Regions from separate parts of the Amycolatopsis sp. NPDC006131 genome, predicted to be linked through region 1. Evidence: riboswitches for the same ligand, from Rfam matches in the RefSeq annotation. Region 1 holds a riboswitch; the other holds the start of a gene.
What was found. Region 1 has a riboswitch for thiamine pyrophosphate ahead of thiO (glycine oxidase ThiO). Riboswitches for the same ligand answer to the same signal wherever they lie in the genome.

Region 1 (10,570 bases):
GATCATGGACCTGTCCACCGGCAAGCGCATCCACGAAACCCGCGAGTGGATCATGCGCAACTCCCCCGTCCCGGTCGGCACCGTGCCGATCTACCAGGCCCTGGAGAAGGTGGACGGCGATCCGGCCAAGCTGTCCTGGGAGGTCTACCGGGACACCGTGATCGAGCAGTGCGAGCAGGGCGTGGACTACATGACCGTGCACGCCGGCGTGCTGCTGCGCTACATCCCGCTGACCGCGAACCGGGTCACCGGCATCGTCTCCCGCGGCGGTTCGATCATGGCCGCGTGGTGCCTGGCGCACCACAAGGAGTCGTTCCTGTACACGCACTTCGAGGAGCTGTGCGAGATCCTGCGCGCCTACGACGTGACGTTCTCGCTCGGCGACGGCCTGCGCCCCGGCTCGATCGCGGACGCCAACGACCGCGCCCAGTTCGCGGAGCTGGAGACGCTCGGCGAGCTCACGCACACCGCGCGCGCCCACGACGTCCAGGTGATGATCGAGGGCCCCGGCCACGTGCCGATGCACAAGATCAAGGAGAACGTGGAGCTGGAGGAACGGCTCTGCGGCGAGGCCCCGTTCTACACGCTCGGTCCACTCACGACGGACATCGCGCCGGCCTACGACCACATCACCTCCGCCATCGGCGCGGCGCAGATCGGCTGGTACGGCACGGCGATGCTGTGCTACGTGACGCCGAAGGAGCACCTGGGCCTGCCCAACCGGGACGACGTGAAGGCGGGCGTGATCGCGTACAAGATCGCCGCGCACGCCGCTGACCTCGCCAAGGGCCACCAGTACGCCCAGGACTGGGACGACGAGCTGTCCAAGGCCCGCTTCGAGTTCCGCTGGACCGACCAGTTCAACCTCTCGCTCGACCCGGACACCGCGCGCTCGTTCCACGACGAGACACTGCCCGCCGAGCCCGCCAAGACGGCGCACTTCTGCTCGATGTGCGGGCCGAAGTTCTGCTCCATGCGGATCACCCAGGACGTCCGCAAGTACGCCGAGGAGCACGGGCTGTCCACTGTGGATGCGATCGAGGCCGGGATGCAGGAGAAGTCGGCCGAGTTCGCCGAGAACGGCAAGCAGGTCTACCTCCCGGTGGTCCAGCCGTAATGAGCGTCACCCCGAAGACCGCGCTGACCATCGCCGGGAGCGATTCCGGCGGTGGGGCGGGGATCCAGGCCGACCTGCGGGCGTTCTTCGCCTGCGGGGTGCACGGGATGACCGCGATCACCGCGGTCACCGTGCAGAACTCCGTCGGTGTGCAGGGCTTCACCGAGATCCCGCCGGACGTCGTGTCGGCGCAGATCAAGGCCGTTGCCGGGGACATGGGCGTGGACGCGGCCAAGACCGGCATGCTGGCGACGGCGGAGATCATCACCGCCGTCGCCAAGACGCTCGACGAGGTCCACATCGGACGCAACGCGGACGTGCCGTTCGTGGTGGACCCGGTGGCGGCGTCGATGCACGGGGACGCCCTGCTGCGCGAGGAGGCGCTGGAAGCCATCCGCACGGAACTGTTCCCGCGCGCGACGCTGGTGACCCCGAACCTGGACGAGGTCCGGCTGCTCACCGGCGTCGAGGTCACCGACAGGGCCAGCCAGCGCGACGCGGCACGGGCGCTGCTGGCGCTGGGTCCGATGTGGGTACTGGTCAAGGGCGGGCACCTCTACGACGACCCGGAGTGCGTCGACCTGCTGTCCGACGGCGTGCAGTTCATCGAGCTGTCCGCGCGGCGAATCGACACGCCGCACACGCACGGCGGCGGCGACACGCTGGCCTCGTCGATCACCGCGTTCCTCGCCAAGGGGCTCGGGGTGCCGGACGCGGTGGACGAGGGCAAGCGGTTCATCGAGCGGTGCGTGGCCGAGGCGTACCCGCTGGGCGAGGGCGTCGGGCCGGTGTCCCCGTTCTGGCGGCTCGCTTGATCGGCGGGTTTGCGACACTGGGGGCATGAGCCAGAACGCGAGTCCGCCTGCCGCCCTGACCATCGCCGGATCCGACTCCGGTGGTGCCGCGGGGTTGCAGGCGGACCTGCGCACGTTCCTGACCTGCGGGGTGCACGGCCTCGTCGCGGTCACGGCGGTGACCGTGCAGAACACGCTCGGCGTGCACGACCGGTCCGACATCCCGGCGCGGATCGTGGCCGGGCAGATCGAGGCCGTGGCCGCGGACATGGGCATGCAGGCGGCGAAGACCGGCATGCTGGCCTCCGCGGAGATCATCGAGGCGGTCGCGGAGGCGTGCGACCGGGCGGAGATCGGGCGGGACTCGAAGGTGCCGTTCGTGGTCGACCCGGTGGCCGCGTCGATGCACGGGCACCCGCTGTTCGACGCGGCCGGGCTGGCCGCGCTGCGGGACCTGCTGCTGCCGCGGGCCGCGGTGATCACGCCGAACCTGGACGAGGTGCGCCTGCTGACCGGGATCGAGGTGACCGACCGCGCGGGCATGCACGACGCGGCGGTGGCGCTGAAAGAGCTCGGGCCGAAGTACGTGCTGGTGAAGAGCGGTCACCTGACCAGCGACCCGGAGTGCGTGGACCTGCTCTACGACGGCCGGACGTTCATCGAACTCCCCGGGCCGAGGTTCTCCACGCCGCACACGCACGGCGCGGGCGACGCGATGGCGTCGGCGCTGACCGCGGGCCTGGCGCGGGGCATGTCGATGCCGGAGGCCGCGCGGTTCGGGAAGTGGTTCGTCAGCAACGCGGTCGCGAACTCCTACCCGATGGGCGCGAAGGTCGGCCCGGTGTCGGCGTTCTGGAGGCTGGCGCCGGAGGATCGCTGAGCCGCGAGGTTCCCACACCCGCGGGTTTCGGGCTCAGGGCTGGGAGGTCCGCGCTCCGGTCCATGGGGCCCACGCTCCGGGGCGCGGGTTCCGCGCCGCCGCCCCGCGGGTCCCACGCTCTCGGGCGGAGTCGCACGCGAGTCCCGCGCTCCCGGCGCGAGTTCCGCACTCCCCGGCGCGAGCCCGCTCTCCGGTCGCGAATTCAGCACCCCCGGCCGCGAGCGACGCCTCCCCGCCACCGCGCACCCCGGGCGCGGGTCAGCTCTCGTCGCCGGCCAGCAACGCCTCCAGCGCCGGCAGCGCCTGACCCAGCGCGGCCTGGTGCTCCGGCGACAGGCGGTCGATCCGCTTCTGCAGCTCGTGCACCCGCGTCGACCGCAGGTCCAGCAGCATCCGCTCGCCCTGCGGGGTGGCCGTCGCCAGCCAGGCGCGCCGGTCGATCGGGTCGGGCTCGCGGCTCGCCCAGCCGGCGTCGACCAGCGAGGCGACTATCCGCGACATCGTCGCGGCCGCCACGCCCTCCTTCGCCGCCAGGTCGCCGAGCCGCATCGGCCCGAAGGCGACCAGCGTCGACAGCGCGGAAATGGAGCCGTGGCCGGGCCCGGGTGTGCCTGCCTGCCGCAGCGACCGGGACAGCCGGCCGACGGCGAGGAACAACCGCCCAGCGACGTCCTCGGTTGACTCAACCACTCTCGAGCTCCTTCGCCTCGCCGACCGCTCGGGTGCGCTAAACCATACGTGCTCGCCGCGGCAAACCGAGGTGAAGCCGGGTTTTTCAGCGCGGCGGGCTGGACGCGTGCGCCCAGAACCGCTGCGGGATCCGGCCCGCCTGCCGGGCCAGCCGCCCGGCGACCACCGCCGAGCGCATCGCGTACGCCATCCGCTCCGGGTCCTGCGCCCTGGTCACCGCCGTGGACAGCAACACCGCGTCGCACCCCAGCTCCATCGCGAGGGCCGCGTCGGAGGCCGTGCCGATGCCCGCGTCGAGGATGATCGGCACGCCCGCGCGGGCCACGATCAGCTCGATGTTGTGCGGGTTGCGGATGCCCAGCCCGGTGCCGATCGGCGCGCCCAGCGGCATCACCGCGGCGCACCCGGCCTCCTCCAGCCGCAGCGCGAGCACCGGGTCGTCGTTCGTGTAGGCGAACACGGTGAACCCGTCGGCGACGAGCTGCTCGGCCGCGTCGAGCGTCTCGACCGGGTCGGGCAGCAGCGTCCGGTCGTCGGCGTGCACCTCGAGCTTGATCAGGTCGGTCTCCAGCGCCTCGCGGGCCAGGCGCGCGGTCAGCACGGCCTCCGCGGCGCTGCGGCAGCCCGCGGTGTTCGGCAGGAGCCGGATCCCGAGGCGGCGCAGCAGGTCCAGCACACCGGAGCCGCCCTCGGCGTCCGCGCGGCGCAGCGCGACCGTCGTCAGCTCGGTGCCGGACGCGACGAGCGCCCGTTCCAGCACCGACAGGTTCGCCGCGCCACCGGTTCCGATGATCAGCCGTGACCCGAGCTTGTGCTCGCCGATCACGAGCTGGTCGCCGTCGAACATGACCTCACCCACCTTGCACCGCCGTCAGGATCTCCAGCCGCGCGCCGGCGGGGACGGTCCTGGCCGTCCACTCGCCGCGTCGCACGACCTCGCCGTTGAGGGCGACCGCGACGCCGCGCTCGGGCGCGTCGACCGCCTTGAGCACGTCGGTCACCGTCGCGTCGTCGGGGACCTCCCGCCACTGCCCGTTGACTTGCACTTCCATCAGACCCCTCCTGTTCCGAGCCGGGCCGGGTCCGCCGCGAGCGCCTCCTCGGGCGGTTTCTCCCCGGCCAGCCAAGCCACGACGGCGTCGGCGGTCACCGGCGCCATGAGCAGACCGTTGCGGTGGTGACCGGTCGCGGCGAGGACGCCGTCGCCGAGGTCACCGATGAACGGGAGCGTGTCGGTGCTGGCCGCGCGCAGCCCGGCCGCGGTTTCGATCAGCTCGTACTCGTCGATGCTGGGGAAGATCCGCTCGGCGCCTTCGAGCAGCTCGCGCACGCCGCGGGCGCTCACGGTGTCGTCGAAACCGGCCTCGTACTGCGTCGCGCCGAGGACCAGCTCGCCGCCTTCGCGCGGCACGAGGTACACCGGTCGCCCCTCGACGACGGCGCGCACCGTGCGCGTGGGCGGTGGCAGGCTCGTGCGCCGCGCGCGCAGGCGGAGGATCTCGCCCTTGAGCGGACGGACACCTCGCGCGAGCACCGGGTGCAGCCGGGCGCTGTGCGCGCCGGCGGCGACGACAACGACGTCGCACCGGACCTCGCAGTGGGCCGTGCGGACGCGGCCGGGCTCGACAGCCACCGCCTCGTCGCCGGTGAACTCGGCGCCGTGCTCGAGCGCGGCGGCTTCGAGGGCGCGGAGCAGCTTTCGGTTGTCGACCGCCAGGTCGCCGGGCACGAGCAGGCCGCCGCGCACCGCGCCGAGCCCGGGTTCGAGCGAGCGCAGCCTGCGGCCGGTGACCTGCTCGACCTCGCGGCCGACCGACCGCAGGTAGCCGGCGAGGATGTCCAGCTGGTCGGCGTCGGCCCGGTCCAGTGCCACGACGATCGTGCCGGCCCGGGACAGCCCCGGGTCGCCGCCGTCTGCCGCAAGCGCTTGCGCGAACGTGGGCCAGCGCCTGAGGGACTCCTCGCCGAGAGCGAGGGAGTCCTCCTCGCCGGGCCAGGCCTCGGTGACGGGGGCCAGCATGCCGCCGGCGACCCAGGACGCGCCGCGGCCGGGCGCGGGGTCGACGACGGTGACGCGGTGCCCGGCCGCCGCGGCGCGCCAGGCCACGGACAGGCCGATGACCCCGCCGCCGACGACGGCCACGTGCTGGTTGCTCATGAGAATCACGCTCCCTGCGCCGGCATGATCCGGATCAGGTTCCACGGTCGGAGCGCTGGCAGCTCCCTCTCAGCCCGTGGCTCGGGCTCCCGTGCGGACACCTCCACCCTAACGTGCGAGATAGGGTTCAGGCCATGCCAGGGCTCAGTGGTGACGAGATCAGGAAACGCCTCGACGCGGCGCGGCTCTACCTGTGCACCGGGGACCGGCCGGACCTGGCCGAGTTCGCCGACGCCGCACTGGCCGGCGGCGTGGACATCATCCAGCTGCGGGACAAGCGGGACGGGGCGCCGCTGGAGGCCCGTCAGGAGTTGGCCGCGCTGGAGATCCTGGCGGAGGCGTGCGCGCGGCACGGGGCGCTGCTGGCGGTGAACGACCGGGCGGACATCGCGGCGGCCGTCGACGCCGACGTGCTGCACCTGGGGCAGGACGACCTGCCGGTGCCGCTGGCGCGGCGGGTGATCGGCGACGAGCCGGTGATCGGCCGCTCGACGCACGACCGTCCACAGGCCGAGGCCGCGGCTGTGGAAGAAGGTGTGGACTACTTCTGCACCGGCCCCTGCTGGCCGACGCCGACGAAGCCCGGCCGTTCCGCGCCGGGCCTGGACTTGGTGCGCTCGACCGCGGCGCTCGACACCGCGCGCCCGTGGTTCGCCATCGGAGGCATCGACGCCGAGCGGCTGCCGGAAGTGCTGGCGGCGGGCGCGTCGCGGATCGTGGTGGTGCGGGCGATCACCGAGGCCGAGGATCCGGCTGCGGCCGCTCGCGCGCTGCGGGCACAGCTGGACTGAGCCGGGCAGCTCGGCGCCTGCACCTCAGGCTCCCGACCGCACGCGCTGGCGAACGGCCGCGCCCTCACCGCCACCCGCGCGCGGCTCTCTGGCCCGGACACGGGCGGGCCGCCAGCGGCCGTCACGCGACCGGCTGCCCGAGGAGCTGGCGGCGGCCGCCTCACGATCGTGATGGCTCGCGCCATCACCGCCGCCCGCGCGCTGCGGGCACAGCTGGACTGACACGGGCCGTCGTGGCCGTGGCTCGCCCGAGCGGTAGCCGAGTGTGGTTCCGCCGCGGTCAAGCCAGACCGACGGACGCCCCAGAACGGCGGGGAGGCTCTCAAGCCACCCGCAGGCGGTCGAGCCGCTCGTGCAGCATCGCGCGAGCCGACTCCGCCGTGCGGCGGCCGAGCAGGATCTGCACCGTGAGGCCGTCCGCGAGGGCGATGAGCGTCTCCGCCTCCGCCGGGACATCCACGCCGGCCCGCACCTCGCCGGCGTCCTGCGCGGCCCGCAACAACACGGCGAGCAACTCCGCCAGCCCGGCGTAGTGGCCGCGCTGCACCTCCGCCAGCGCGGGGTCGACCGCCGACTGCGCGGTGAACGCCATCCACACCCGCGCCTCCACCGGGTCGTCGGCCGCGAGCATCGCCGTCAGCGTCTCCGCGAGCATCGTCACCGGTGACGCGGAACCGCCGATCCTGGCCTGCGCCCGCTCGCTGATCCGCCGGTTCACGTGCTCCTGCGCGAAGACCAGCATGTCCTCCTTGGTGCTGAAGCACCGCTGGACCGCGCCCATCGACACGCCCGCCTCACCGGCCACCTCGCGCAGGCTCACGCCCTCCAGCCCACGCCGGCTGATCAGCGCGCACACGGCGTCCGCGATCTGCCGCCGCCGGTCGTCGTGGTCGATCTTCCTGGGCATGCCGCCACTGTACCGATGCGAGCGCATCGGATCGTGCTACGGTTTCGATGCAGTCGCATCGGAAACGGAGGCGCCATGAACAACGCCCAGAAAGCCCGCTGGATCGTGGGCACGCTCCTGTTCGTCCAGGGCTTCGGCTCGGCCGTCACGGACGCCCTGTGGAACACCACGTTCGGCGTCGCCGGCCTGCTCCGGGCCGCCGGCTTGCCCGGCTGGTTCGACCACGTGGCCGGCACCGTCGGCGCGATCCTGCTGATCTGGGCGCTCACCCGAACCAGCAGGGCGACCGGCCGTGCGTGAACTCGGCCGCCGGGCCTTCCTCGGCACGACCGCGCTCGCGGCCGCGGGCTGCACCCCACCAAAGGCAACCACGGCGGACCCGGTCTTCGTGCTCGTCCACGGCGCCAACGGCAACGCGGGCTCCTTCGCCCCGGTGGTCGCCGAACTGACCCTCGCCGGCCACCGGGCCCTGGCCGTCGACCTCCCCGGCCACGGCCCGCGGGGACACTTCCCGGTCAGCTACCAGACCCCGCAGGACCTGGCCGTCTTCGCGGCCGAACCGTCACCGCTCGCGGGGATCACACTGGCCGACACCGTCGCGCACGTCACCGCCGTGGTCCGCCGGGCGGCGGCGCTTGGCCCGGTGGTCCTCGTCGGCCACAGCCTCGGCGGCGCGACGATCACCGGCGTCGCCAACCAGGTCCCCGGCCTCGTCGCCCGGCTGGTCTACCTGTCCGCCTTCTGCTGCGTCCGCCTGCGCAGCGTTCTCGACTGCTTCCTGACCCCGGAAGCGGCCGGCTCGCTCCTGCCCGCCATCCCCGGCATCGGGGATCCGCAGGCCAACGGCGTGGGACGGACGAACTGGCGGTCGGCGGACCCCGCGTTCCTCGCGGCGGCGAAGGCCGCACTCGCTGCGGACTACGCGGACAGCACGTTCCGCGCCGCCCTGAACGCGATGGAGCCCGACGAATCGTGGGCCCTGACCACCGGTGACGCGCGCGGCGACCCGGCGACGTGGGGCCGGGTGCCGCGCACCTACCTGCGCTGCACGCGGGACCGGGCCATCCCCCTCGCGCTGCAGGACCGGATGATCCGGGAGGCCGACGAAGCGACCCCGCGCAACCGGTTCGACGTGCGCGACCTGGACGCGCCCCACCTCGGCCCCGAGGACCCGCGCGAACTGGCCGTCCTGCTCGCCGGCTGACACGAAACAGGCCCTTCGCGAAAACTCGCGAAGGGCCTGTGGCCGGTTTCGGATCAAGGACTGCTCGGTGCCGTGGTCGCCGTTTCGGATGCGGCGGACGGCGTTTCCTGGACGCTGGTGCTCGGCGTCGTCGTCACGGGGGACTCGGTCTCCTCGGCGCTGGACGACGTCGTCGGCGCGCTGCTCGTGCTCGCCGGCGCCCGCTCGTCCTCGCTCGTCGAGCTCTCGGTGACCGTCGTGACCTGCGTGGTCGTCGTCTCGGCGCCGCCGGAACCGCCGACCACCCGGCCCAGCGTCGTCCCGGTGCCGCCGGACACGGTGCTCCCGGTCGCCGCCTCGAAGCCGGTGATCGCCAGCATCCCGACCACGAACGCCACCACACTGGTCGCGACCGCGAGCGTCCACCGGCTCTTCCACCAGGGCTTCGCGGCGGCGGGCGGCGCCTCCTCCTCGACCGGCTGGTCCACCGGCTTCGGGATGAACACCGTCTTCTCGCCGCCCCCGGAACCGCCCTGCCCGGCCACCGGCATCCGGCGCGTCGTGCCGGACAGCGGTGGCGTGATCGGGTGCACGACCCTCGTCGGCATCTCGGTCAGCTGCGTGGCCGGTCTTCGCTGCGCGGCCCCGTTCTGCTGGTGCCTGATCAACGGGTGCGTCGACCGCGGCGCGACCGCGGGCGGCACGACCTTCGTCTGCTGCCGGGTCTCGGCCACGGCCAGCAGCTCGGCCGTCTTGCGCGCGGCCGCCCGCGTGCTGCGCAGCGAGCGCAGATAGATCTCGCCACCCACGGTCGTCACGATGCTCGCGACACCGGCGCCGATGACCGTGCCCGCCACCCCCAGCGTGGAGCCCAGGAAAGCAGCCGTCACCGCGGCCAGCGCCGACGCCACCACCTGCGCCGGAGACAGCCCGGACTTCTTCTCGGCGCTCTCTTCCTTCTCCTCGGTCATGATCGCGGTGTGTTCGCTCTCCCTCTCGTGTTAACCCCATCGTGTCCAACGTGTTTGTCGATTGAGATGCTCCCAGCGTTGCCGGAAGGTGACGCAGGCCACTCTCAACGTCCACAGTGGACACGACGGGCTTAACGATCCCTTGACAACGCAAGGGATCTTGGAGAGTTACGGGCGCCGCAGCGTGGTCACGAACTTGTACCGGTCACCGCGGTAGATGGACCGCACGAATTCGACCGGTTTGCCGTCCGCGGCGAACGAATGCCGCGACAGCAGGAGCATCGGGGTGCCGACGTCGGCGCCGAGCAGGTCCGCCTCCTGCGGCCCGGCCAGGGCGGTCTCGATCGTCTCCTCGGCGCTGTCCATCTCCACGCCGTAGTGCTCGCGCAACACAGCGTACAGGGAACCGCCCGCCGACACGTGTTTGCGCAGGCCGCGGAACCGGCCGAGCGGCAGGTGCGTGGTCTCCAGCGCCATCGGCTCGCCGTCGGCCAGCCGGAGACGGCGCATCCGCAGCACCTTCGCGCCGTTGCGGATGCCGAGCAGCTTCGCCAGCTCGGGCTCGGCCGTCAGCTCCTCGACCTCCAGCAGCTTCGACGACGGCTCGCGACCCTTCGCCCGCATGTCCTCCGTGTAGGACGACAGCTGCAGCCGCTGCGCGAGCTTCGGCTCGGCGGCGAACGTGCCCTTGCCCTGCACCCGGTGCAGCCTGCCCTCGGCGGTGAGGTCCGCCAGGGCCTGCCGCACCGTGGTGCGGGAGACCGCGAACTCGGTGGCCAGCGAGCGTTCGGTGGGAATCGGCGAACCCGGCGGCATCGTCTCCAGCAGGTCGAGCAGATGCTGCTTCAACGCCCAGTACTTCGGTTCGCGCTGACCGCGCGTGGCTGACTCCAACATGACCGACTCCTCCTCGAACCGCGCCTCCGGCGCAGGATGAAACTACCCTTTCCGGATGGAACCGCGCCCGGGGTAGCATTGGTCTAGACCTCCGAAGGGATCCAGCATGAGCAACCCCGGACAGCACATGGCCGCGGAAATCGCCGAACAGCCCGCCGTTCTGGGCGGCCTGGTGGCCCGCC
Region 2 (16,341 bases), on a different contig from region 1:
ACGAGCAGGTTGCTCTCGATGGTGAAGTAGCTGAAGAGCCGCCACAGGCGGACCCCGAGGTTGAGCGCCTCGGCCTGGCCGGAGTTCGCGTCGGCGCCGCCGGTGAAGATCAGCGCCAGCTGGACGGCGAGCGAGGCGATCACGACGAGCGCGACGAGCCCGTGCCAGCAGCGGGACACGGTCCGGGACGTTCGAGCCGCGGGAATCAGGTGACCGAAAGTAGCTCGTGGGTCCACGGAGCGCGAGCTCATGGCGCCGGGTCGCGGTCTCCGGCGCGGTGGGGTGGGGTGGGGCGGCGCGAGGGCCGTGGGGGGTGTGGGGCTGGTGGGCGGTGCGCGGGCTGGCGGGCCGGTGAGCCGTTGGGGGTGTCAGGGGCTGGTGGGCGGTGCGCGGGCCGGCGGGCCGGTGAGCCGTGGGCGATGTGTCGGCTGGCGGGCTGGTGGGCTGTGGGGGTTCCAGGGGTTGGTGGATGGTGCGCCGGCTGACGGGCCAGTGGGCCGTGGGGGTGTCAGGGGCTGGTGGATGGTGTGCCGGCTGACGGGCCGGCGGGCTGTCGGGGTGTCAGGGGCTGGTGGGCGGTGTGCCGGCTGACGGGCCGGCGGGCTGTCGGGGTGTCAGGGGCTGGTGGGCGGTGTGCCGGCTGGCGGGCCGGTGGGCCGTGGGGTTCCAGGGGCTGGTGGGCGGTGCGCCGGCTGGTGGGCGGTGCGCGCGCCGCAGGGCGGGTGGACCATGAGCGGTGGGGCGTGCTGAGGTGGCAGGGCGCCTGCTCAGGGCACAGCGGAGCCCGCCGCCGGCGGCTGGGCGACACCGAAAGAACAAGAGAACGCCCAGGCCGGGGAAGCCTGGGCGTTCTCTCGTGAACTGCGGGCGTCGAGCCCGTAACCGCCGATCAGCAGGTCACGTTCACCGATCCGCTCGACTCGAACGACACGTGCACGTGGTCGTAGTGGTTGGCCGTGGCGTCGCCGCGGTCTTCCATCGTCGACCAGCCGCTGCCGTCGTTGTAGCGCTGCCTCCAGATCACGTACTTGACGTTGAACTCGGACTGGTTGGCCAGCAGGTAGTCGGCGATGGCGTTGCCCGTCGACGTGTCCACCATGAAGTCCAGCGCGAGGCCACTGGGGTGGTCGCTCGTGCCGGAGCGGCCCGCTCGGCCGCCGATGTCGTCCACGCCGAACTTCGCGGCGATGTGGTTGCCCACCTTCGCCACGTGCGGCAACGTGCCCTCGAGCACCGACGAGCAGGCGTTCGCCGCCTTGGTCGTCGTCTTCGGGGTCGTCTTCGTGGACTTCGGCGTCGACTTCGAAGTGGTCGACGGCGGGGGCGCCACCGGCGGCGTCGTCGTCACCGGCGGGGGAGGCGGTGGCGGCGTGGTCGTGCTGCTCGACGTGCTCGTCGGGGCCGAGGTCGTCGGCAGCGGCTTCATCTGCGCCGCCATGCTGGCCGTGTCCTGCCTGCTGAAGTTGCCGGTCAGCCAGACCGCGAAGCCCAGCACGAACGCCGCGGCCAGGCCGATCGCCAGGGGGACTCTCAGCGATTTCGCTTTGGATCTATGTCGACCCACCATTCGGAAGATCACCATTTTCGGGGAGGGGACTTTTCGGCCGTTCGGGGGATGGCCGCCCGTGACATTACGAATAGGACACGGAAAAGTCACCAACGAGTGGTCATGGACACAGATCAACTGCGCGTGAAAAAGGCCCGCCGGGGTACCGACGGGCCTTTGACCTGCTGGAACTCAGCCCAGCGCGGCGAGCACGAGAACGGCGAGCAGGGTGATCACGGTGGCCAGAGCGGTGACCCAGGCGCGCTGGGCGGGCGACAGGGCGGGCGTGGTGTTCATGGCGGCGAACCTCGGGGTGAGCAGGGACTTCCGCGCGTGACAGCGCCCGCGACACCCCTGTCGTTACAGACCGGCGGCCGACGTGACCGAAATCACTCCTGCGGTCCCCGATGTCGCGCCGTGTACCAGAACACGGCCCCCGCCGCGGCGATCATCAACCCGAACGCCAGCGTCCCGACCACCACCGCGCGCGTCTCGCCCGGCGGTTCGACGGCGGTGGACGTGACCGCCGAAGCGGTCCCGGCGAGCACTCCCAGCAACAAGGCGACGGCGGCCCCCACGGCGGCCAGTCGCGTGACAACCTTCCTCATGGTGCGTTCCCTCCACCAGGGGCAACGCACGGGACCGGCCGCGAAGTTGCCGGTCCGGCCTAGATCACAGCGCGTCGATCGTGCCGTCGATCTGTTCGGCGAGCGACACGTCCTTCGCGGTGATCCCGCCCGCCGAATGGGTGCTGCACCGGAACGTCACGGTGCGCCACCGGATGTCCATGTCCGGGTGGTGGTTCACGCCCTCGGCGATCTCGGCGACGCGATTGACCACCGCGATGGCCTGCGGAAAGTCGCCGAGTTCGGCCGTGCGCTCCAGCGCGTCGCCCGCGCGCTGCCAGTACGGCAGCTTGTTGAGGGCCTCGGAGATCTCGGTTTCGCTCAGTAGTTCCGCCATGTGCTCCATGGTGGTACGGCGGCGGGTACGCTGCACGGTTGCCACGGGAGTCCGGGTCCACCGGGCTGAGAGGCGGGTTCGCCCCGCGACCGTTCGCACCTGATCCGGATCATGCCGGCGCAGGGAGGGCCCCGACCTTTCTCGCCGGAACGAGCGAGGAGTGGTCATGAGATTCCGCACGGGCGTCCTGGTCGGCCTTGTCGCCGCCCTGACCGCGGGCTGCACGCTGGCCGGCAACGACGCGGAGGACGGCCCGGCCACGGTCACGCTCGTCACCCATGACTCGTTCGCCGCGCCGCAGCAAGTGCTCGACGCCTTCCGGCAGCAGACCGGCATCACGATCAACGTCGTGAAGAAGGGCGACGCGGGCGCGCTCACCAACACCCTGGTGCTCACGAAGGCCAACCCGATCGGCGACGCGGCGTTCGGCGTCGACTCGACCTTCGCCTCGCGCGCGCTCACCGAAGGCGTCTTCGCGCCCTACACCAGCCCCGAGGCCGACCGCGGCCCGCAGCGCTACGCCGTGGACTCCGAGCACCGCCTGTCGGCCGTCGACGTGGGCGACGTCTGCGTCAACATCGACACCGCCTGGTTCGCCGAGCGCGGCATCCCGGAGCCCGCGACCTACGACGACCTGGTCAAGCCGGAGTACAAGGACCTGCTGGTCGTGGAGAACCCGGCCACCAGCTCCCCCGGCCTGGCGTTCCTGCTCGGCACCATCGCCCGCTACGGCGAGCAGAACTGGCAGGCCTACTGGACCCAGCTGAAGGACAACGGCATGCGCGCCGTCGCTGGCTGGGAGGAGGCCTACGGCCAGGACTTCTCCGGCTCCTCCGGCAAGGGGCCGCGTCCGATCGTGGTGTCCTACGCGTCCTCGCCCGCGGCGGAGATCGGCGAGGACGGCAAGCCGCGCACGAAGGCGCTGCTGGACACCTGCTTCCGCCAGGTCGAGTACGCCGGTGTGCTGGCCGGCTCGCCCAACGCGGCCAACGCGCAGAAGGTGATCGACTTCCTGCTGTCCCAGCAGTTCCAGGCGACGGTGGCGGAGAACATGTACGTCTACCCGGCGCGGGAGGGCGTGGCGTTGCCCACGGCGTGGACGACGGCCGCCCCGCTGCCGCCGAACCCGGCGAGCCTGCCCGCCGAGACGGTGCAGGCCGGGCGTGAGCGGTGGATCGAGCAGTGGCGCTCCTTGCTCGGCCAGTGAGCCGTGCCGGGCTCGGGCTGGCGGCACTGGCCGTGCTGCCGCTCGGGTTCCTGGTTGTCTTCTTCGCCTGGCCGGTCGGCGCGATCCTGCGGCTGGGCTTCGTCGACGGCGAGGTGCTCGCCGCGCTGGCCGAGGGCGAGACGTGGCGGCTGGCCTGGTTCACGGTCGCGCAGGCCGCCGGTTCGACCCTGATCGCCGTGGTCGCCGGCCTGCCGGTCGCGTTCCTGCTGGCGCGCGTGCGGCTGCCCGGGGTGGCGGTCGTCCGGACGCTGGTGCTCGTCCCGTTCGTGCTGCCCACCGTGGTGGTGGGCCTCGCGTTCCGGGCGCTGTGGACCGACGGCGGCTGGCTGTCCATCGTGCTGGCCAACGCGTTCTTCAACGTCGCCGTCGTCGGCCGCACGGTCGCCGGGCTGTGGGCGTTGCTGGACTCGCGGGCCGAGGACGCCGCCCGCGCGCTGGGCGCGTCCCGCTGGCGTGCGTTCCGCTCGGTGACGCTGCCCGCGCTGATGCCGGCGATCACGTCCGCGGCCGCCGTCGTGTTCCTGTTCTGCGCCACCAGTTTCGGTGTGGTGCTGATCCTCGGCGGCGCGCGGTACCGCACGCTGGAGACCGAGATCTACCTGCGCACCGAGAACCTGCTCGACCTGACCGGCGCGGCGGCGCTGTCGCTGGTGCAGATCGCCGCCGTGCTGGGCGCGCTGCTGCTCGGCGCGGCCGCTCGCCGCCGCCGGGAGAGCGCGTTGCGGCTGCGGTCGCGCCGGGAGACCGCGCGCCGCCCGGTCGGCGGGGAGTGGGCCGTGGTCGGCGCCGCGGTCGTCGTGCTCGGCCTGCTGCTGACCCCGATCGTCGCATTGCTGGTGCGCTCGGTGTCCACCGCGGACGGCTGGAGCCTGGCCGGTTACCGGGCGCTGTCCAGCACCGGCAACGACGGCACGCTCCAGGTGTCCGGCTGGGACGCGGCGCTGAACTCGCTGCGCACCGCGACCGACGCGACGGTGCTGGCGATGGTCATCGGCGTGTCGGCGTCGGTGCTGCTGGTCGCGTTGCGCCGGTCGCCGGGACGGCTCGCGCGCGGCGTCGGCGAGTCGATGGACGCCGCGCTGATGCTGCCGCTCGGCGTGTCCGCGGTGACCGTCGGGTTCGGCTACCTCATCACGCTCGACGCGCTGCCGGGCGACCTGCGCCGGTCGCCGCTGCTGGTGCCGCTCGCGCAGGCGCTGGTGGTGATCCCGCTGGTGATCCGCACGGTGCTGCCCGTGGTGCGGTCGATCGACGACCGCCTGCGCCAAGCCGCGGCCACCCTCGGCGCGAGCCCGGCGCGGGTGTGGCGCGAGATCGACGTGCCGCTGGCGTTCCGCGCCGTCGTCGCCGCGGCCGGGTTCGGCTACGTCGTCGCGCTCGGCGAGTTCGGCGCGACGAGCTTCCTGGCGCGCCCGCAGACGCCGACCCTGCCGGTCGCGATCGCGGCGCTGATCGCGCGGCCGGGCCAGCTCAACAACCAGATGGCGTACGCGGCGTGCGCGCTGCTCATGCTGGTCACCGCGGCCGCGGTGATCGTGATCGACCGGCTCGCGTCCGGCCGGGTGGGGGAGTTCTAGCCATGGCGTTGACCGTGTCCGGCCTGACCGTGCGGTACGGCCCGTTCACCGCCGTCTCCGGCGTGGACCTGGAGATCGCCGACGGCGAGGTGCTCGCGCTGCTCGGCCCGTCCGGCTCCGGGAAGTCGACGCTGCTGCGCGCGATCACCGGTCTGGAGCCGATCACCGCGGGCAGCGTGCGCTGGGACGGCGCCGACCTGGCCCGCGTGCCGGTGCACAAGCGCGGGTTCGGGCTGGTGTTCCAGGACGGCCAGCTGTTCCCGCACCGGGACGTGGCCGGGAACATCGCGTTCGGCCCGCGGATGCACGGGATGCCGCCGGCCGAGCGCGCGGAACGCGTGAGCCGGCTGCTCGACCTCGTCGGCCTGGCCGGCTACCAGAAGCGGCGGGTGACCGAGCTGTCCGGCGGGGAGGCGCAACGCGTCGCGCTGGCCCGCGCGCTCGCGCCGGAGCCCCGCCTGCTGCTGCTCGACGAGCCGCTGTCCGGTTTGGACGCCGGGTTGCGTGAGCAGCTGGCCGTCGACCTGGCCGAGATGCTGCGCAGCGCGAAGATCACCGCGCTGCTCGTCACGCACGACCAGGAGGAGGCGTTCACGCTCGCCGACCGCGTGGCCGTGCTGCAGGCCGGGAAGATCCGGCAGGCCGGGGCGGTGCGCGAGGTGTGGCGGCGGCCCGCGGACGAGAACGTGGCGCGCTTCCTCGGCGTCACCACGGTCGTCGACGGCGAGGCGGCGGACGGGATCGTGCGCTGCCCGTTCGGCGAGGTGGCCATCCCGGAGGCCGCGAACGGACCGGTCCGGCTCGGCCTGCGCCCCACCGGGCTGCGGCTCGCGACCGCCGGGATCACCGGCGAGGTGCTGAGCAAGGTGCACCGCCGCGACAACGTCCGCCTGTCCGTGCGCACGAGCGCAGGCACGGTGGACGCGGTCGCGGCGGTTTCCGCCGACGTGAACCCGGGCGACGAGATCAGCATCGCCCCCGACCCGGACGGCGTCGCCCTGATCGGCTAACCGTCCTTCGTGGACAGCCGCGCGTAGGCCAGCGACAGGCCGATCACGACGTAGCACGCGGCGCGGATCGCGCCCTCGCCGAGCTGGTCGGCCGGGATCGGATCGCGCAGGATGTCCGCGATCGCGGTCCAGGACTGCGGCAGCAGGAACGGGTGCAGCCAGTCCACCGCCGACAGCAGGAGCAGCACCGTCGACACCACGACGCCGGCCAGCATCGACACCACGACGACCATCGGGTGCTCGGTGCACGCCGAGATCGCCAGCGCGATAGCCCCGACCGCCCACAGCTGCAGCGTCACCCACACCGCCGCCAGCGCGACCCGGCCCAAGGCGTCCACAAAGGACAGCGTGTTGCCGGACAGCGTGAACAGCGATCCGGTCCCGTTGATCACCAGCCCGGTCACCATCGCGACCACGGCCATCAGCAGCGCCGCGGCCAGCGTGAAGGACGCGACCCCGAGCGCCTTCATCAGCAGCAGCCTGCCGCGGCTCACCGGCGCGAGCAGCAGCCCGCGCAGCGTGCCCACGGCCGATTCGCCGGCGAGCGCGTCGCCCGCCGACATCGCCGTGACCAGCGGCAGCATCAGGTTCAGGGTCAGCCCGAGCGTGGCCAGCGGCAGGACCAGCGCGTTCCCGGCCGCGGACGCCAGCAGCGCGTTGTCGCCCTCACCGCCGCTGGGCCCGCCGCCGCTGTCGCCCGCGATCGTCAGCCCGATCCCGACGATCACCGGGATCAGCGCGAGCAGGCCCAGCACGATCAGCGTGCGCGGGCGGCGGAAGATCCACCGCAGCTCGGCGCGGTAGAGCCGGTGGAACGGCACACTCCACCGTTCCACCGGCGCCGCGTCCAGTGTCGCCGTCATGACGCCCCCTCGTCCACATCCGGCAGGCCCCCGGTTTCGGAATCCCGTTGCGTCAGGCGCGCGAACAGGTCCTCCAGGCCGGTGCGGGCCCGCTTCGCCTCGTGCACGGACACCCCGGCCCGCACCAGCGTCTCGATCACCTGCGGCGCGGTCGCCGCGCTCAGGTCCGCCCGCACGCCCTCCGGCGTGAGCCGGCCGGGGATGCGGTTGTCGCGCAGGGCGGTGAGCGCCTTGTCACCGTCCGGAGTGGACACGACCAGCGACGGCGTGCCGGACTCCAGCAGCTCGTCCAGCTCGCCCTGCGCCACCACCGTGCCGTCGTGCAGGACCGCCACGTGCGTGCAGGTCGCCTCGACCTCGGCGAGCAGGTGCGAGGACACCAGCACGGTGACGCCCTCGGCGTGCAGCTCGCCGATGATGTTGCGGATCTCCCGCGTGCCCGCCGGGTCCAGGCCGTTCGTCGGCTCGTCCAGCACGACCATCCGCCGCGGCACGAGCAGCGCCGAGGCGAGCCCCAGCCGCTGCTTCATGCCCAGCGAGTACCCCCGGTAGCGCCGGTGCGCGGCGTGCCCGAGCCCGACCCGCTCCAGCGCGTTCTCGACCGCGCGGGGGATCGCCGCCGACGACAGCCGCGGCTCGGCGGCCGCGACGCGGCGCAGGTTCTCCCGCCCGGACAGGAACGGGTGGAAGCCCGGCCCCTCGACCAGCGCGCCGACATCCGGCAGCGCTCGCGGCGCGCCGTCGGGCATCCGGTGACCGAGCAGCTCCACCTCGCCCTCGGTCGGGCGGACCAGGCCGAGCAGCATCCGGATCGTGGTGGTCTTGCCCGACCCGTTCGGCCCGAGCATGCCCAGCACCGCGCCCTCCGGCACGTCCAGATCGACCTGGTCCACCGCGACCGCGGTCCGGTACACCTTGCGCAGCCCCCTGGTCCGCGCGGCGAGTGCCGGACCCGCGGTGGGCGCTTCGACCGAAGCGCCCACCGGCAGTGTCTCCGTCATTTCGCTCCCAGAGCCTCGATCAGCACCTGCTCCGGCACCGCGCCGACGGCGAAGCGGCCGTCGTCGGTGACCAGCGCGGTGCCGACCTTCGTGGTGATCACGTAGCCGGTGCCGAACGCGCCGCTGACCGGCTTGCCGAACTGCGCCAGCAGGGCCTTCGGGTCCACGTTCTGCCCGCGCTCGCCCTGCTGCGGCGCCAGCGCCTCGGCCGGGAACGAACCGGTCAGGACGCTGTCCCAGCCGTCACCGCTGACCTGCACCGCGTCCTCGACGGCCCGCTGGTCCGGGTGCTCGGCAGGCGCCTGCTCCTCGGTCACCTTCGCGCCCTGCGGCGGGGTGAACTGGAACTCGCTCGCCGGCTGCGGCGCGAACGCGATGTCGCTGAACGCCACCTGGAACGCCGGGTCCGACGTGCCGTAGGTCATCACGGCCAGGCGCAGCGGCACGCGCTTCTCGGCGTCGACCGCGACGCGCACCTCGCGCAACAGCGTGCGCTCGGTCGGCTTCGGCGTCAGCACCAGCTCGTACGCCGCGCGTCCGGCGACGCGGGCGGTGCCCTCGACCGTCACGGTGCTGCTCTCGCGGACCTTCGCGAGCACCTGCGTCGTCGCCGTCGCCGGGTCGCTGAGCTGGTACTCCTCCGGCTTCTGCAGCGCCTCCGGCGGCACCGTGACCTTCGTGGCCTCGTTCGACGCCGAGTTGTACGTCCACACGGTCGCCCCGTTGCGGACGACGGTGTGCTCGCTGGCCCCCTGCTCGATCGCGAGCTTGCTGTTGCCCGCGCCGTCGTTGTAGACGCGGGCCGCGTCGATGTCCAGGCTCGCGCCCCCCGGCAGGGTCGAGACCGGCAGGCCCAGGTTGTTGTCCACCTCGACCGTGCCCGCCAGCGCCGGCGTCTTGGTGGTGGCCACCGACTGCACCAGCTCCTCCGCGCTGATCGGCGGCAGCTCGGGCGCCTCGCCCGCGGCCGCGGGCATCGCGAGCCAGGCGAGCCCGGCGGCGCCGAGCGCGGACCCGGTGACCGCGGCGGTGATGGCCTTCGTCTTCGGCTGCATCTCTTCTCCCTGTGTCAACCGAGCACCAGTGTGCTCTTTCCCCGCCGCTGACACTCCTCGATCCGCCCTGAGATGGCCCTGAGATGCTGAGAGACCGCTGAGAGCGCGCGCCCGAGCTGGAAAAACCGGGCATGCTAGACAACCGTGAACCCTCGGATCCTCGTGGTGGACGACGAGCCCGGTGTGCGCAAGGCGCTGCACCGCGGGCTGCGCGCGGAGGGCATGGACGTCGTCACCGCCCCCGACGGCCCGAGCGGCCTGCGCCTCGCGCAGACCGGGTCGTTCGACGTGCTGTTGCTGGACATCATGCTCCCCGGCCTGTCCGGGTACCGGGTGCTGCAGGCGCTGCGCGCGCAGGGCATCACCACGCCGGTGCTGATGGTGTCGGCCAAGGACGGCGAGGTCGACCAGGCCGACGGGCTCGACCTGGGCGCCGACGGCTACCTGGTCAAGCCGTTCTCGTTCGTCGTGCTGGTCGCGCAGATCCGCGCGGTGCTAAGGCGCGCCTCCAGCGAGGGGACGCGCGGGCCGCTGCGGATCGGCGGTCTCGTCGTCGACCGCGCCACCCGCGAGGTGCACTGGCACGACGACCCGGTCGCGTTGAGCCCGCGCGAGTTCAGCCTGCTCGAAGTGCTGGTCGGGCGGGCCGGGACGGTCGTCACCAAGGACGAGCTGCTGCGTGCGGTCTGGGGTGACGAGCAGGCCGCGACCCGCAACGTCGTCGAGGTCTACGTCGGGTACGTGCGCCGCAAGCTCGACGCGGTCGGGGCGGGCGCGCTGGTGCGGACCGTCCGCGGCCACGGCTACCTGGCCTCCGACGCCGCGCTGGACGAGGTCCTGCCCGGGTGAGCTTCCTCCGCCGGTGGTGGGAACGCCGGTCCATGCAGTTCCGGATCACGGCGCCGGCCGCCGCGGTCACGCTCGCGTTCCTGCTCGGCCTCGCCATCGTGGCGGGGCGCGGCCTCGGTCCGCTGCGCGACTCCTCCGTCGACACCGAGCTGTCCGAGGCGCTCGCTCCCGCCGCCGCGGCCGTGTCCGCGGGACAGCTGCCGGTGCCGCCGGACGGCGTGACCTTGCGCGTGCTCGACACCGCGGGCGCGCCGGTCGACGGCGGTCCGGTGGCCTCGCTCGGGCCGGGTGACGTGCGCGCGCTCAAGGCGGGGCAGTCGGTGACCGTGGACCGGATGCGGTGGCTGGGCTCGGTGGTGACCGCGCCGGACGGGCAGCTGCGGCTGGTCGCGGCCGGGACCGGGCTGGTGGGCCAGCGCGCGGCCGTGCACAAGGCGGCGACCTGGTTGCTGTGGGCGGCCGGGATCGGCGCGGTGCTGGCCGCGATCGCGACCTGGCTCGTGGTGCGGTTCGCGTTGCGGCGGGTGAGCCGTCTGCGCCGCACAGTCCGCGCGCTGCCGCCGGGGGAGCGGGTGCCGCTGCCCGAGGCCGACGACGAGGTGCGTGCGCTGGCGGCGGACTTCAACGCGCTGCTGGCGCGGCAGGAGGAGGCGGCGCAGCGGCTGCGGCGGTTCACCGGCGACGCCGCGCACGAACTGCGCTCGCCGGTCGCGTCGATCCGCGTGCAGGCCGAGGTCGCCGTCGCGAACCCCGATCCGGAGCTGGCGCAGGAGACGCTGGCCGACATCCTCGCCGAAGCCGAGCGGCTGTCCGCGCTGCTGGACGGGCTGCTGACACTGGCGCGGTCGGACGCCGGGGAGCTGCCGCCCGCCGAAGCGGTCGAACTGCTCACCGAGGCCCGCGCGGCCGCGGACCGGCTGCCGCCCGGATCGCCCGCCGTGCGCGTCACCGGGGTGGTCGGGCAGGCGTGGGCGCACGCGGCGCACTCCGAAGTCGAGCTGGTGCTGAACAACCTGCTGCGCAACGCCTGCCGGTACGCGTCATCGCAGATCGTGGTGTCGGTGCTGCCCGGCCATTCCACGGTGCGGCTGGTCGTGGACGACGACGGGCCGGGCATCCCGCCCGAGCACCGCGACCGCGTGTTCGACCGGTTCTACCGGGTGGGCGACGACCGCGCCCGCACATCCGGCGGCACCGGGCTCGGGCTGGCGATGGTCGCCGAAGCGGTGCGGCGGCGCGGCGGGCGGGTGTCCGTCGGCGAATCCCCCGACGGCGGTGCCCGCTTCCAGATCGTCTGGCGATCGGCCGGTAACGTCTCCACCTCGTGAAGGTGATCGTGGGAGCGGCCATCGTGCGGGGCCGGTCCCTGCTCGCCCAGCAGCGCGCGTACCCGCGCGAGGTGGCCGGGCTGTGGGAACTGCCCGGCGGCCGCGTCGAACCCGGGGAGTCCGAAGTGGACGCCCTGCGGCGGGAGTGCCGCGAGGAGCTCGGGGTGGATGTCGTGGTCGGCTCGCGCGTCGGGCCGGACGTGCCGCTGCGGGCCGGGCTGGTGCTGCGGGTGTTCGCCGCCGCGCTGACCGACGAGCGCGCCCGGCCGGAGGCGCTGGACCACAAGGCGCTGCGCTGGCTCGACGCGGACGGCCTGGACGGCGTCGAGTGGCTGCCCGCGGACCTGGAACTGCTCCCCGACCTGCGGCGGTTGCTGACCTGAGTCAGCGTCCCGTTGCGCCGTCGATCAGTTCGCGCAGGATGTCGGCGTGCCCGGCGTGGCGCCCCGTCTCCTCGATCAAGTGGGTGAGGGTCCAGCGCAGGGACGGCGCCGCGCCACGCCGCCCGCCCGGTCGCGGTCCGGGCGCGGACAGGTCCGGGCAGGCGGCGATCACGTCATTGGCGCGGGCCGTGGTGTCCTGGTAGGCGAGGACGACGTCGTCGGCGCTCTCGTCCGGTTCCGGGTGGAAGGTGGCCGCCCAGTCGCGCACCGGCTCGCCGAGCAGCCAGTGACGTTCGACGTGGGTGAGGTGCTTGACGAGGCCGAGCAGGTTCGTGCCCGACGGCACGCCGGGGGTGCGGACCTGCGGTTCCGGGACGCCCTGCGCCTTCGCGACCACTGCGCCGCGCAGGTAGTCGAGGAAGCCCACGAGCACGTCCCGTTCCGCGGGCCCGGTCCTCGGCGGGCGAGCGTCGCGGCGGCGCTTGGTGGACGGCATGGCCGCCACCCTGGCACGGGCTCTCCCCGGCGGGCACGGAAATTTGCCGGATCAGCAAGCTCGGGTCACCTGCCCGCGCCGACGAGCCGCATCGCCGAAGTCAGGCGGTGCTCGCCGCGTTCGGCGGCCCGGCTCGCGCCCTCCTTGCGGATCCGCGTCAGCTCCGCCGGGTCCGCCAGCAGCTCCAGCGTCCGCTCCCGGATCGGGCGCAGCGTCTCGACCACCGCCTCAGCCACGGCCTCCTTCAGCGCCCCGTACGAGGAGAACTCCGGGGCCACGTCCGCGGGCCGCTCGCCCCGGCAGCCGGCCAGGATCTCCAGCAGGTTCGCGACCCCGGGACGCTCCTCCGGCGCGTACTCGACCCGGGTGAACCCGTCGGTGACCGCGCGCCGCACCTTGCGGCGGATCAGGTCCGGCTCGTCCAGCACGAACACCACCCCGGCCGCGTCACGCGCGGACTTCGACATCTTCCGCGCCGGGTCGCTCAGGTCCCGCACCCGCGCGCCCGTCGGCGGCAGCACCGGCCGCGGCACCGTGAACACCTCGCCGTAGGTGCCGTTGAACCGCCGGGCCAGCGCCCGCGCCAGCTCCACGTGCTGGTTCTGGTCCTCACCGACCGGCACCTCCGCCGCGCCCTGCAGCAGGATGTCGGCGGCCATCAGCACCGGGTAGGTCAGCAGGCTCAGCCGCACCCCGGGCTGGCCGCTGCCCTTCTCCTTGAACTGGATCATCCGCGCGGCCTCGCCGTAGCTGCACGTGCATTCCAGGATCCAGGTCAGCGCGCCCAGCTCGCGGGACAGGTCCGACTGCACGAACACCCGCTCGGCGGGGATCCCCGCCGCCACCAGGATGGCCAGCATCTCGCTGGTCCGGCCGCGCAGCTTCCCCGGGTTGTGCGTGGTCGTCATGGCGTGCAGGTCGGACACGAAGTACAGGTCGTCCGGCCCGCCGTCGGTCACCCAGCGCTGGATCGCGCCCAGGTGGTTGCCGAGGTGGGTGTGGCCGGACGGGGTGATCCCGGAAATTCGCATCGGTTGCTTCCTCGGGTCGGTGGCCACCCCCGCCACGGCCCCGGGAACGACGAAGGCCGCCTGCGCGGGCGGCCTTGTCGTGGGTTTCAGCGCACGTCGGAGGGACCGCCTGCGGGCGGCCACCAGAAGTTCACGATCGTACGCACACCGGCAGCGTAGCAGCGCCCGAAAGTAATATCCACATTGCCTTCCGGAAAGCAATTCTTTGGAATGTCGAACCGCTGTTGCACAGATTACTGGCAAATGGCTGAGAATTGTTTCCCGGGGGTCCTCGCCGGGGCTACCGTGAAGGTATGTACATCGTGCTGATCGACTACACGGCCCCGGTGGAGGAAGTCGACTACTACCTGGCCGACCACGCGAAATGGCTGGACCGGCACTTCCGGTCGGGCGAGTTCCTGACGGCCGGGCGGCGCACGCCGCATTCCGGTTGCGTCATCATCACGCGGCCGATGCCGCGGGTGAAATTGGAGGCGATTCTGGCTTCCGACCCGTTCCGCCTGCGCCGGCTCGCGCGACACGAAATCGTCGAATTCGACGCCACCCGCACCGCGCCGGAACTCCGGCTGGTGAACGAGGCGCTCGCCGTCTAGGCCGCCTTCTTGATGTCCGCCTTCGCCCGCTGGAGTGCGAGGACCGGGCACTTCTTGCAGCGGGGCTTCGAGCGGCAGCACTTCTTCTTGACCTTGCCCGCCTTCATGAGCTTGCGCACGACCTTGCGCGGGTCCGCGTCCTTCTTGCCCAAAACCACCACTCCACGACTCGGGGGTGTCCTCAGGTTAGGTGAGCCTAAGTGATCATCCACCGTGGCACTGGTCACAATGTGGTACCGGGTATCCTGAACGGGATCGCGTATGCCAAAGCGGGCCCGCGATTCATCCCTTCGAAATGTTCAGGAGCCCTCGCGTGCCCACAGCTACCGCCGAGAAGGTCCGCACCGACCTCCGCAACGTCGCCATCGTCGCGCACGTCGACCACGGGAAGACCACCCTGGTCGACGCCATGCTGCGGCAGTCCGGCGCCTTCGGCGAACGTGCCGAGCTCGTCGACCGCGTGATGGACTCGGGCGAGCTGGAACGTGAGAAGGGCATCACGATCCTCGCCAAGAACACCGCCATCCGCCGCCAGACCGCCGACGGCCCGGTCACCATCAACGTGATCGACACCCCCGGCCACGCCGACTTCGGCGGCGAGGTCGAGCGCGGCCTGTCCATGGTCGACGGCGTCCTGCTGCTGGTCGACGCCAGCGAGGGGCCGCTGCCGCAGACCCGGTTCGTGCTGCGCAAGACCCTGCAGGCGGGCCTGCCGGTCGTGCTGGTGGTCAACAAGGTCGACCGCCCGGACGCCCGCATCGCCGAGGTCGTCGAGGAGACCCACGACCTGCTGCTCGACCTGGCCGGCGACATCGAGGACGCCGACCTGGACGCGGTCCTCGACCTGCCGGTGATCTACGCCTCCGCGCGGGCGGGCAAGGCGAGCCTGGAGCAGCCCGCCGACGGCGCGCTGCCGGACAGCGAGAACCTCGACCCCCTGTTCGACGTCCTGCTGCGCCACGTGCCGCCGCCCAAGGCCGACCCGGACAGCCCGCTGCAGGCGCTGGTCACCAACCTCGACGCGTCGAACTTCCTCGGCCGCATCGCGCTCATCCGCATCCACGCGGGCAAGCTCCGCAAGGGCCAGACCGTCGCGTGGCTGCGCGAGGACGGCTCGGTGCAGAACGTCCGGATCTCGGAGCTGCTGGTCACCGAGGCGCTGGAGCGGGTGCCCGCGCAGGAGGCCTCGGCCGGTGACCTGGTCGCCATCGCCGGCATCCCGGACATCACGATCGGCGACACGCTGGCCGACGTCGAGAACCCGGTGGCGCTGCCCCGGATCACCGTCGACGAGCCGGCCATCTCGATGACCATCGGCGTGAACACCTCGCCGCTGGCCGGCCGCAACGGCGGCGACAAGGTCACCGCGCGCCTGGTCAAGGCGCGGCTGGACCAGGAGCTGATCGGCAACGTGTCGATCCGCGTCCTGCCCACCGAGCGCCCGGACACCTGGGAGGTCCAGGGCCGTGGCGAGCTGGCGCTGGCGATCCTGGTCGAGCAGATGCGCCGCGAGGGCTTCGAGCTGACCGTCGGCAAGCCGCAGGTGGTCACCAAGACCATCGACGGCAAGCTGCACGAGCCGTTCGAGCGGCTCACGCTGGACATCCCCGAGGAGCACCTCGGCGCGGTCACCCAGCTGCTCGCCGCCCGCAAGGGCCGCATGGAGGACATGAGCGGGCACGGCACCGGCCGCATCAAGCTGGAGTTCGTGCTCCCGGCGCGCGGCCTGATCGGGTTCCGCACCGACTTCCTGACCGAGACGCGCGGCACCGGCATCGCGAACCACGTGTTCGAGGGCTACCACCCGTGGGCGGGCGAGATCCGCACCCGGCACAGCGGTTCGCTGGTCGCCGACCGGTCCGGGCCGGTCACCTCCTACGCGATGATCCAGCTCGCCGACCGCGGCACGTTCTTCGTCGAGCCGGGCGCCGAGGTGTACGAGGGCATGGTCGTGGGCGAGAACCCGCGCGCCGAGGACCTCGACATCAACATCACCAAGGAGAAGAAGCTCACCAACATGCGCTCCTCCACCGGCGACGAGCTGGAGCGCCTCGCGCGCCCGCGCAAGCTGGGCCTGGAGGAGGCGCTGGAGTTCTGCGCCGCCGACGAGTGCGTCGAGGTAGCGCCGAACGCGGTGCGGGTGCGGAAGGTGACGCTGGAGATCACGCAGCGGGCCAAGGAGCGTTCGCGCGCCAAGTCGCGCGGCTGAGTTCGCCGGGCCGGGGGACGTCCATCGCGGTGGGCGTCCCCCGTTCCGTTTCCGGGGGGAACCACGACACGCTCAGCAACGTCAACCTTTCGGCGGTACCTGATCCGGTGACAGCGAGTCCCGGCCGGTCTGGCAATCTCGGTACCGCGGCTACAGGCCTTGTGACACCATCATGGGCTCATCAGGGGAGGCAGCGTGCGGGGAAGCGG

Region 2: it holds a riboswitch for thiamine pyrophosphate, as region 1 does, so the genes downstream of both, ABZ215_RS29935 (thiamine ABC transporter substrate-binding protein) here and thiO (glycine oxidase ThiO) in region 1, are expected to answer to the same signal.

Annotation. Positions count from the first base shown of each region.
Region 1 is NZ_JBEXTX010000058.1:37,121-47,690, forward strand. Features, by position in the region: gene thiC (phosphomethylpyrimidine synthase ThiC) at 1-1,117, shown strand, start outside; gene thiD (bifunctional hydroxymethylpyrimidine kinase/phosphomethylpyrimidine kinase) at 1,117-1,932, shown strand; gene thiD (bifunctional hydroxymethylpyrimidine kinase/phosphomethylpyrimidine kinase) at 1,958-2,791, shown strand; gene ABZ215_RS26495 (MarR family transcriptional regulator) at 3,050-3,481, opposite strand; gene ABZ215_RS26500 (thiazole synthase) at 3,567-4,328, opposite strand; gene thiS (sulfur carrier protein ThiS) at 4,333-4,533, opposite strand; gene thiO (glycine oxidase ThiO) at 4,533-5,639, opposite strand; TPP riboswitch at 5,634-5,742, opposite strand; gene thiE (thiamine phosphate synthase) at 5,774-6,430, shown strand; gene ABZ215_RS26520 (TetR/AcrR family transcriptional regulator) at 6,753-7,337, opposite strand; gene ABZ215_RS26525 (hypothetical protein) at 7,413-7,637, shown strand; gene ABZ215_RS26530 (alpha/beta fold hydrolase) at 7,630-8,541, shown strand; gene ABZ215_RS26535 (hypothetical protein) at 8,595-9,491, opposite strand; gene ABZ215_RS26540 (GntR family transcriptional regulator) at 9,660-10,388, opposite strand; partial or broken gene ABZ215_RS26545 (SIS domain-containing protein) at 10,516-10,570, shown strand, end outside.
Region 2 is NZ_JBEXTX010000074.1:1,908-18,248, reverse strand. Features, by position in the region: gene ABZ215_RS29960 (hypothetical protein) at 1-179, opposite strand, end outside; gene ABZ215_RS29955 (hypothetical protein) at 890-1,210, opposite strand; gene ABZ215_RS29950 (hypothetical protein) at 1,188-1,694, shown strand; gene ABZ215_RS29945 (hypothetical protein) at 1,936-2,154, opposite strand; gene ABZ215_RS29940 (4a-hydroxytetrahydrobiopterin dehydratase) at 2,219-2,509, opposite strand; TPP riboswitch at 2,543-2,653, shown strand; gene ABZ215_RS29935 (thiamine ABC transporter substrate-binding protein) at 2,676-3,716, shown strand; gene ABZ215_RS29930 (iron ABC transporter permease) at 3,713-5,314, shown strand; gene ABZ215_RS29925 (ABC transporter ATP-binding protein) at 5,317-6,324, shown strand; gene ABZ215_RS29920 (ABC transporter permease subunit) at 6,321-7,187, opposite strand; gene ABZ215_RS29915 (ABC transporter ATP-binding protein) at 7,184-8,188, opposite strand; gene ABZ215_RS29910 (sigma-E factor regulatory protein RseB domain-containing protein) at 8,185-9,243, opposite strand; gene ABZ215_RS29905 (response regulator transcription factor) at 9,388-10,092, shown strand; gene ABZ215_RS29900 (ATP-binding protein) at 10,089-11,420, shown strand; gene ABZ215_RS29895 (NUDIX domain-containing protein) at 11,417-11,803, shown strand; gene ABZ215_RS29890 (DinB family protein) at 11,805-12,299, opposite strand; gene trpS (tryptophan--tRNA ligase) at 12,365-13,330, opposite strand; gene ABZ215_RS29880 (YciI family protein) at 13,624-13,923, shown strand; gene ABZ215_RS29875 (hypothetical protein) at 13,920-14,081, opposite strand; gene typA (translational GTPase TypA) at 14,237-16,132, shown strand.